DNA from 2 places in the Bacillus sp. EA-CB0995 genome. Region 1 is predicted to be linked to the other one. Evidence: predicted binding sites of a transcription regulator. Region 1 holds the regulator's gene; the other holds the start of a gene.
What was found. The regulator Rex, encoded in region 1, represses fermentation and respiration genes when NADH is low (regulators of the CRP and FNR family bind a similar motif). The targets are predictions, from matches to a motif close to TTGTGAAATATTTCACAA.
Positions count from the first base shown of each region.

Region 2: a site for Rex is predicted at 1,556-1,573, ahead of adhE (bifunctional acetaldehyde-CoA/alcohol dehydrogenase). Genes of this name have one in related genera too.

Region 1 covers NZ_CP169269.1:20,590-24,014, forward strand. Annotated here, with positions in the region: gene ACEWFJ_RS00080 (CPBP family intramembrane glutamic endopeptidase) at 53-781, shown strand; gene ACEWFJ_RS00085 (YdiK family protein) at 784-981, shown strand; gene ACEWFJ_RS00090 (redox-sensing transcriptional repressor Rex) at 1,008-1,637, opposite strand; gene ACEWFJ_RS00095 (ABC-F family ATP-binding cassette domain-containing protein) at 1,819-3,425, shown strand, end outside.
Region 2 covers NZ_CP169269.1:1,313,687-1,317,111, forward strand. Annotated here, with positions in the region: gene ACEWFJ_RS06825 (O-acetylserine dependent cystathionine beta-synthase) at 1-279, shown strand, start outside; partial or broken gene ACEWFJ_RS06830 (bifunctional cystathionine gamma-lyase/homocysteine desulfhydrase) at 276-1,416, shown strand; gene adhE (bifunctional acetaldehyde-CoA/alcohol dehydrogenase) at 1,681-3,425, shown strand, end outside.

The DNA of each region.
Region 1 (3,425 bases):
GATAGAGCATTTTCCTTTTTCATTACAAAAAATTTAAAAAGGAGTTACGAAATTGAAGAGACAATACTGGTGGGTTGTTGTTACATATATTTTAATGCAATTATCAGGTGTAATTGGAGGGTGGCTCCTTTTAAAAAGCGGAATATACAACAATGGAAACAGGAGCTTTCAAGAAGAGGTTCAATTGGCAACTGCACATTGGGGAATAATTAGCTTCTTTGTCGCTCTTATCATTATCCTTCTGATATTACGCAACGATACACAATCAGAAAAATGGGATCGGGAAAGAACAAACATTCCCGCTACAATAGGATGGATTATTTTGGGGGTTTTTCTTGCTTTATTTGCCCAAGTAATTGCTGGCACAATTGAAACACAAATTTTTAAAGTTAAACCTGAATCTGAAAATACACAAAACATTATCGAGATTATAAAAGCTGCTCCATTATTTATGATTGTTTCTTCTATATTCGCTCCCATTCTTGAAGAAATTGTATTTAGAAAGATTCTATTTGGAACACTATATAAACGATATAACTTCTTTATCGCAGCAATTGTGAGTTCACTTATATTTGCTTTAATTCATTTTGACCCTACACATTTATTAGTGTATATTTCCATGGGGCTTGTTTTTTCATTTTTATATGTAAAAACAAAACGAATTATTGTACCTATTATGGCTCACGTTATGATGAATACAAATGTTATGTTAATTACATTTGTACTTCACCCATACATAGAAAAAGCTGAAAAATTGCAAGGATTCATCGGAGGATTTTAAACATGCGAACTTCACCATTTGTTATGGCAACTTTGTATTTTCTTCTTGGGTGTATTTTTACATACTTAGCAATTACAAGTGTTGAAGATACAATTTGGAACTTTTATACAATATTACTTGCTATAATGGCAACAGTTGATTTTAATTTGGCACTTCGCCTTCTTTTTTCTAAACCGAAAAAAGGTAGTATGAAGAAATAATAAGAACGCAGGGAATTCCTGCGTTTTTATTGTGGGTAATTTTTTAAAAAGTACACAAGCGTTTGTAATTCTACCGCTAAATCGATATGATGAATTCGAATATGTTCTAATATATTTAACCTAGCAGGTGTAAAGTTTAAAACACCTTGTATACCAGTATGCGATAAGCGATCTGCTACAGCTTGTGCAACAGAAGCAGGTACTGTTAATATTGCCACTTTTATATCATCGGATAATTTCTCTTCTAATTCATCCAGGTGATATACTGGAATTCCTCCGATTTCTTTTCCAACTTTCTCTTCATCAACGTCAAATGCCATCTCAATTTTTGTATTATTATTTTTCGTAAAATTGTAATGTAAGAAAGCTGTCCCTAAATTACCTACCCCTATTAGTGCTACACGCGTTACATCATCTTGATCAAGTGTTTCGCGGAAAAACGACAATAAATAATTTACGTTATAGCCGTATCCCTTTTTCCCTAATGCCCCAAAGTATGAAAAATCTCTTCGAATCGTCGCCGAATCCACTTTCACCGCTTCACTTAATTCTGCAGATGATACGCGTTGCTTACCAGATAACGATAAGTTTTGGATAAATCGATAGTATAGAGGCAATCTTTTGGCAGTCGCCTGCGGAATTTTAGGCTGCTCCATGCAACCCCTCCTCTCTTCCTATCTGTTCAAGTGATTGAAACATGTACGGAAGTTTAGCATTGAAAGTTTTCCCTGTATAATAGAGAGAGAACTTCTCTATTATGTTCAACTATACACTATTTTTAGTATGATTGAGAAATATAATCATGGCAAAGTTAAGAAATTATTTGAGGTGAAAACATTGATTCTACTACAAGTGAATAACCTTTCCAAGTTATACGCCGCTGAAGTGATTCTTTCAAACATTAAGTTAGAGGTACAGACGCGTGATCGCATTGCACTTGTCGGCCGTAACGGCGCTGGAAAGTCTACATTATTAAAGATTATTGCGGGAGAACTATCCCATGACAGCGGAGAAATTATTAAACCGAAAGATGTATCTATCGGTTACTTAGCACAGCACACTGGTCTTGAAACATCATTAACCATTTGGGATGAAATGCTAACGGTATTTCTCGACTTGCAACGCATGGAGAAAGAACTCCGAAGGCTAGAACAAGAAATGGGGAAAGAAGAAAATTTCACAAATGTCACTGTACACGAAAGATTGTTAGCAGAGTATGATCGCCTGCAATTAGATTATAAAAATAAAGGCGGCTACCAATACGAAGCTGATATTCGCTCTGTTTTAAGCGGACTTGGCTTTCCTTCTGAGACACACGGAACTACAATCTCCACTTTAAGTGGTGGGCAAAAAACTCGTTTAGCTCTTGGCAAATTATTACTAACAAAACCAGATTTGCTTATTTTGGATGAGCCAACCAACCATCTAGATATCGATACATTAACGTGGCTGGAACAATATTTACAAGGCTATCCTGGTGCTATTTTAATCGTTTCACACGATCGATACTTTCTAGATAAACTCGTAACACAGGTGTATGAAATCTCTAATAAACAAAGTCGAAAATACACGGGGAACTACAGTAAGTATTTAGAACTTAAAGCATCGCTATACGAACAAGAAATGAAGCGTTATGAGAAACAGCAAGAAGAAGTCACAAAGTTACAAGACTTCATTCAAAAAAATATCGCCCGCGCTTCCACAACAAAACGGGCACAAAGTCGCCAAAAACAATTAAATCGTATGGAGCTTATGACAAAACCACTCGGTGATACAAAATCTGCTTCTTTCCACTTTGATATCGATAGGCAAAGTGGCAATGATGTACTACAAGTAAAAAATATCACAATTGGTTATAATAACGAGCCAATCATTGAGCACATTCATTTCCAATTAACGAGAGGTGATAGTGTTGCACTTGTAGGTCCAAATGGAATCGGAAAATCCACTTTATTAAAATCTCTTGTGGATAAACTTCGTCCTTTAAACGGCAGTTTTTCATTCGGCTCTAACGTTTCTATTGGATATTATGACCAAGAACAAGCAAACTTAACATCATCAAAACGCGTATTAGATGAACTTTGGGATGATTACCCGCTGCAACCAGAAAAAGAAATCCGCACAGTACTTGGAAACTTTTTATTTTCTGGTGATGATGTTTTAAAGCCAGTCTCTTCTTTAAGTGGTGGACAAAAAGCACGTTTAGCTCTTGCAAAACTGATGATGCAAAAATCAAATGTGCTTATTTTAGATGAACCGACAAACCATTTAGACTTAAGTAGTAAAGAAATATTAGAAAATGCTCTTATTGATTTTCCAGGAACTATTTTATTTGTTTCTCATGACCGCTATTTCATTAATCGCATCACCACAAAAGTTATTGAATTGTCAACAGATGGGGCAGAGGAATATCTAGGCGATTACGATTATTATATAGAAAAGAA
Region 2 (3,425 bases), 1.3 Mb from region 1:
TCCCATGAAACAGAAGGAATTGGGCTTGAATTTATACCGCCATTTCTGAATCAAGCATATTTTGATGCCATTCATACGATTTCAGATCTTGATGCATTCTCACGTGTAAAACAATTGGCACAAAAAGAAGGACTTCTTGTTGGCAGTTCTTCGGGTGCAGCGCTTCATGCAAGCTTATTAGAAGCAGAGACAGCAAAGCCGGGCACAAATATTGTAACAATTTTTCCAGATAGCAGTGAACGCTATTTGAGTAAGCATATATACAAAGGGTGGGAATAAAAAATGAGAAAAAAACAAAATTAATTCATGGTATTCATATCGGAGAACCTTCAACTGGAGCTGTGACAGTACCGATTTATCAAACGAGTACGTACAAACAAGAAGGTGTAGGAAATCATAAAGGGTACGAATATTCACGTACGGGAAATCCAACTCGTGCGGCTCTTGAAGAAACAATTGCTGTTCTTGAAAATGGTCATGCAGGATTTGCATTTGGATCAGGTATGGCAGCAATTACAGCGGTGATGATGCTCTTCTCTAAAGGGGATCATGTTGTTTTAACAGATGATGTATACGGCGGAACATACCGTGTGATGTCAAAAGTATTAAATCGCTTTGGAATTGAACATACATTTGTTGATACAACAAACTTAGAAGTAGTAAAAGAAGCAATTCTTCCAAATACAAAAGCAATTTATGTGGAAACACCGACGAATCCACTTTTAAAAATTACAGATATTAAACAAATTGCGGCACTTGCTAAAGAAACAAGACTTATTAACAATTGTTGATAATACATTTATGACACCGTATTGGCAAACACCAATCTCTCTTGGTGCAGATATTGTACTTCATAGTGCAACAAAATATTTAGGTGGTCATAGTGATGTTGTTGCTGGAGTAGTAGCTGTAAATAGTGCAGAGTTAGCAGAGGAGCTTCATTTCGTACAAAATTCAACAGGCGGTATTTTAGGACCACAAGATAGCTTTTTATTACTACGTGGTTTAAAAACGTTAGGAGTACGTATGGAGGAGCATGAAGCAAATGCTCGTGCAATTGCTGAGTTCTTACAAAATCATCCGAAAGTAAACAAAGTGTACTATCCAGGCCTTAGCAGTCACCATAATCATGACTTAGCAGCAGAGCAAGCAAATGGCTATGGCGCAATTATTTCATTTGATGTAGATAGTAAAGAAACATTAAACGCTGTCCTTGGGAAAGTGCAATACTTTACACTTGCTGAAAGTCTAGGTGCAGTAGAAAGCTTAATTTCAATTCCTTCTCAAATGACACATGCTTCTATTCCTGCAGAGCGCCGTGCAGAACTAGGAATTACAGATACATTAATTCGTATTTCAGTCGGAATTGAAGACGGAGAAGATTTAATTGAAGATTTAGCACGAGCATTAGCATAATGGAACAAGCACTACTTCACTCAGTAGTGCTTGTTTTTTATATTTTAAATTTGTGAAACTTTTCACAAATTGGACACACACAAATGAAAAGATCTCGTGTATAGTAAAAAGCATGAAACGAGAAGCTTCACATATATTTATGTGAAATGTTTCACAAACAATAAGATTCATGTAGAAAAGGTAGTTCTATTTTTTTAGCTAATAGGGACATATTTAGACCCTCAGGGACATCATGTGTCCAAAAGCGAAATAGGAGGAAATTACATGGCAGTCAAAGAGAAAGTTGTAAATGAAATGCAAGAAGTAACAGAGATGATTGAGGCGTTAGTAAAGAACGGTCAAAAAGCTTTACAAGCATTAGAAGGATTTACACAGGAACAAATTGACAACATTGTACATGAAATGGCACTTGCGGGTGTGGATCAACATATGCCACTAGCAAAAATGGCTGTTGAAGAAACAGGACGCGGTGTGTATGAAGACAAATGTATCAAAAATATTTTCGCAACTGAATATATTTGGAATAGTATAAAAAACGATAAAACAGTGGGGATTATTCGTGAGGATCCTCATGAGGAAGTTATAGAAATTGCAGAGCCGGTTGGTGTGGTTGCTGGGGTAACGCCAGTAACAAACCCAACTTCAACAACGATGTTTAAAGCAATCATTGCGATGAAAACGAGAAATCCAATTATTTTTGCATTCCATCCTTCAGCGCAGCAATGCTCTATCGCAGCTGCTAAAACAGTGCGCGATGCTGCAGTAAAAGCAGGAGCACCAGAAAATTGCATTCAATGGATTGAAAGACCTTCTGTTGAAGCCACAAAGCAGCTTATGAATCATGAAGGAGTAGCACTTGTTCTAGCAACAGGAGGCGCAGGAATGGTGAAATCAGCGTATTCAACTGGTAAACCAGCTTTAGGGGTAGGACCAGGTAACGTTCCGTGTTATATAGAAAAATCAGCACATGTGAAGCGAGCTGTAAATGATGTGATCTTATCGAAAACATTTGATAACGGTATGATTTGTGCTTCTGAACAAGCAATTATTGTAGATAAAGAAATCTATAATGACGTGAAACAAGAAATGATAGCGAACAATTGTTACTTTGTAACAACAGAAGAACGAAAAAAATTAGAGAAACTTGTTATAAATGAGAATACATGTGCAGTAAATAGTGATATTGTTGGGAAATCCCCTCATTACATTGCAGCGTTAGTGGGAATTACAGTACCAGAAGATACGAAAATGCTCGTTGCAGAAATTAAAGGGGTCGGCGTAGCTTATCCGTTATCCCGTGAAAAATTAAGTCCAGTATTAGCTTGTATAAAAGCAAATTCATTAGAAGAAGGGTTGCAGCATTGTGAAAACATGTTAGAGCTTGGCGGTTTAGGTCATTCTGCAGTCATTCACTCTACGAATACAGAAGTACAAAAGCAGTTTGGATTACGTATGAAAGCATGCCGTCTTATTGTAAACGCGCCGTCATCACAAGGCGGAATTGGTGATGTATATAATGCTTTTATTCCATCACTTACACTTGGATGCGGATCATACGGAAAGAACTCTGTTTCTCAAAACGTGACAGCAACACATTTACTGAATATAAAAAGACTTGCAAACAGAAAAAAGAATATGCAGTGGTTCAAGCTGCCACCAAAAATTTATTTTGAAAAACATGCTACGCAATATTTAGCAAGTATGCCGAACATTTCACGTGCATTTATTGTGACAGACCCTGGAATGGTGAAGCTTGGATATGTTGATACAGTAACGTATTATTTACGTCAACATATGAATGATGTAAAGATAGAAGTATTCTTTGAAGTAGAACCAGATCCATCAGATGAAACGGTATTTAAAGGAGCAGAAATGATGCGAAGCTTCAAGCCGGACGTGATTATTGCTCTTGGCGGTGGGTCAGCAATGGACGCAGCAAAAGGAATGTGGCTATTTTATGAGCATCCAGAAACAGAATTCTTTGGTATCAAACAAAAGTTTTTAGATAT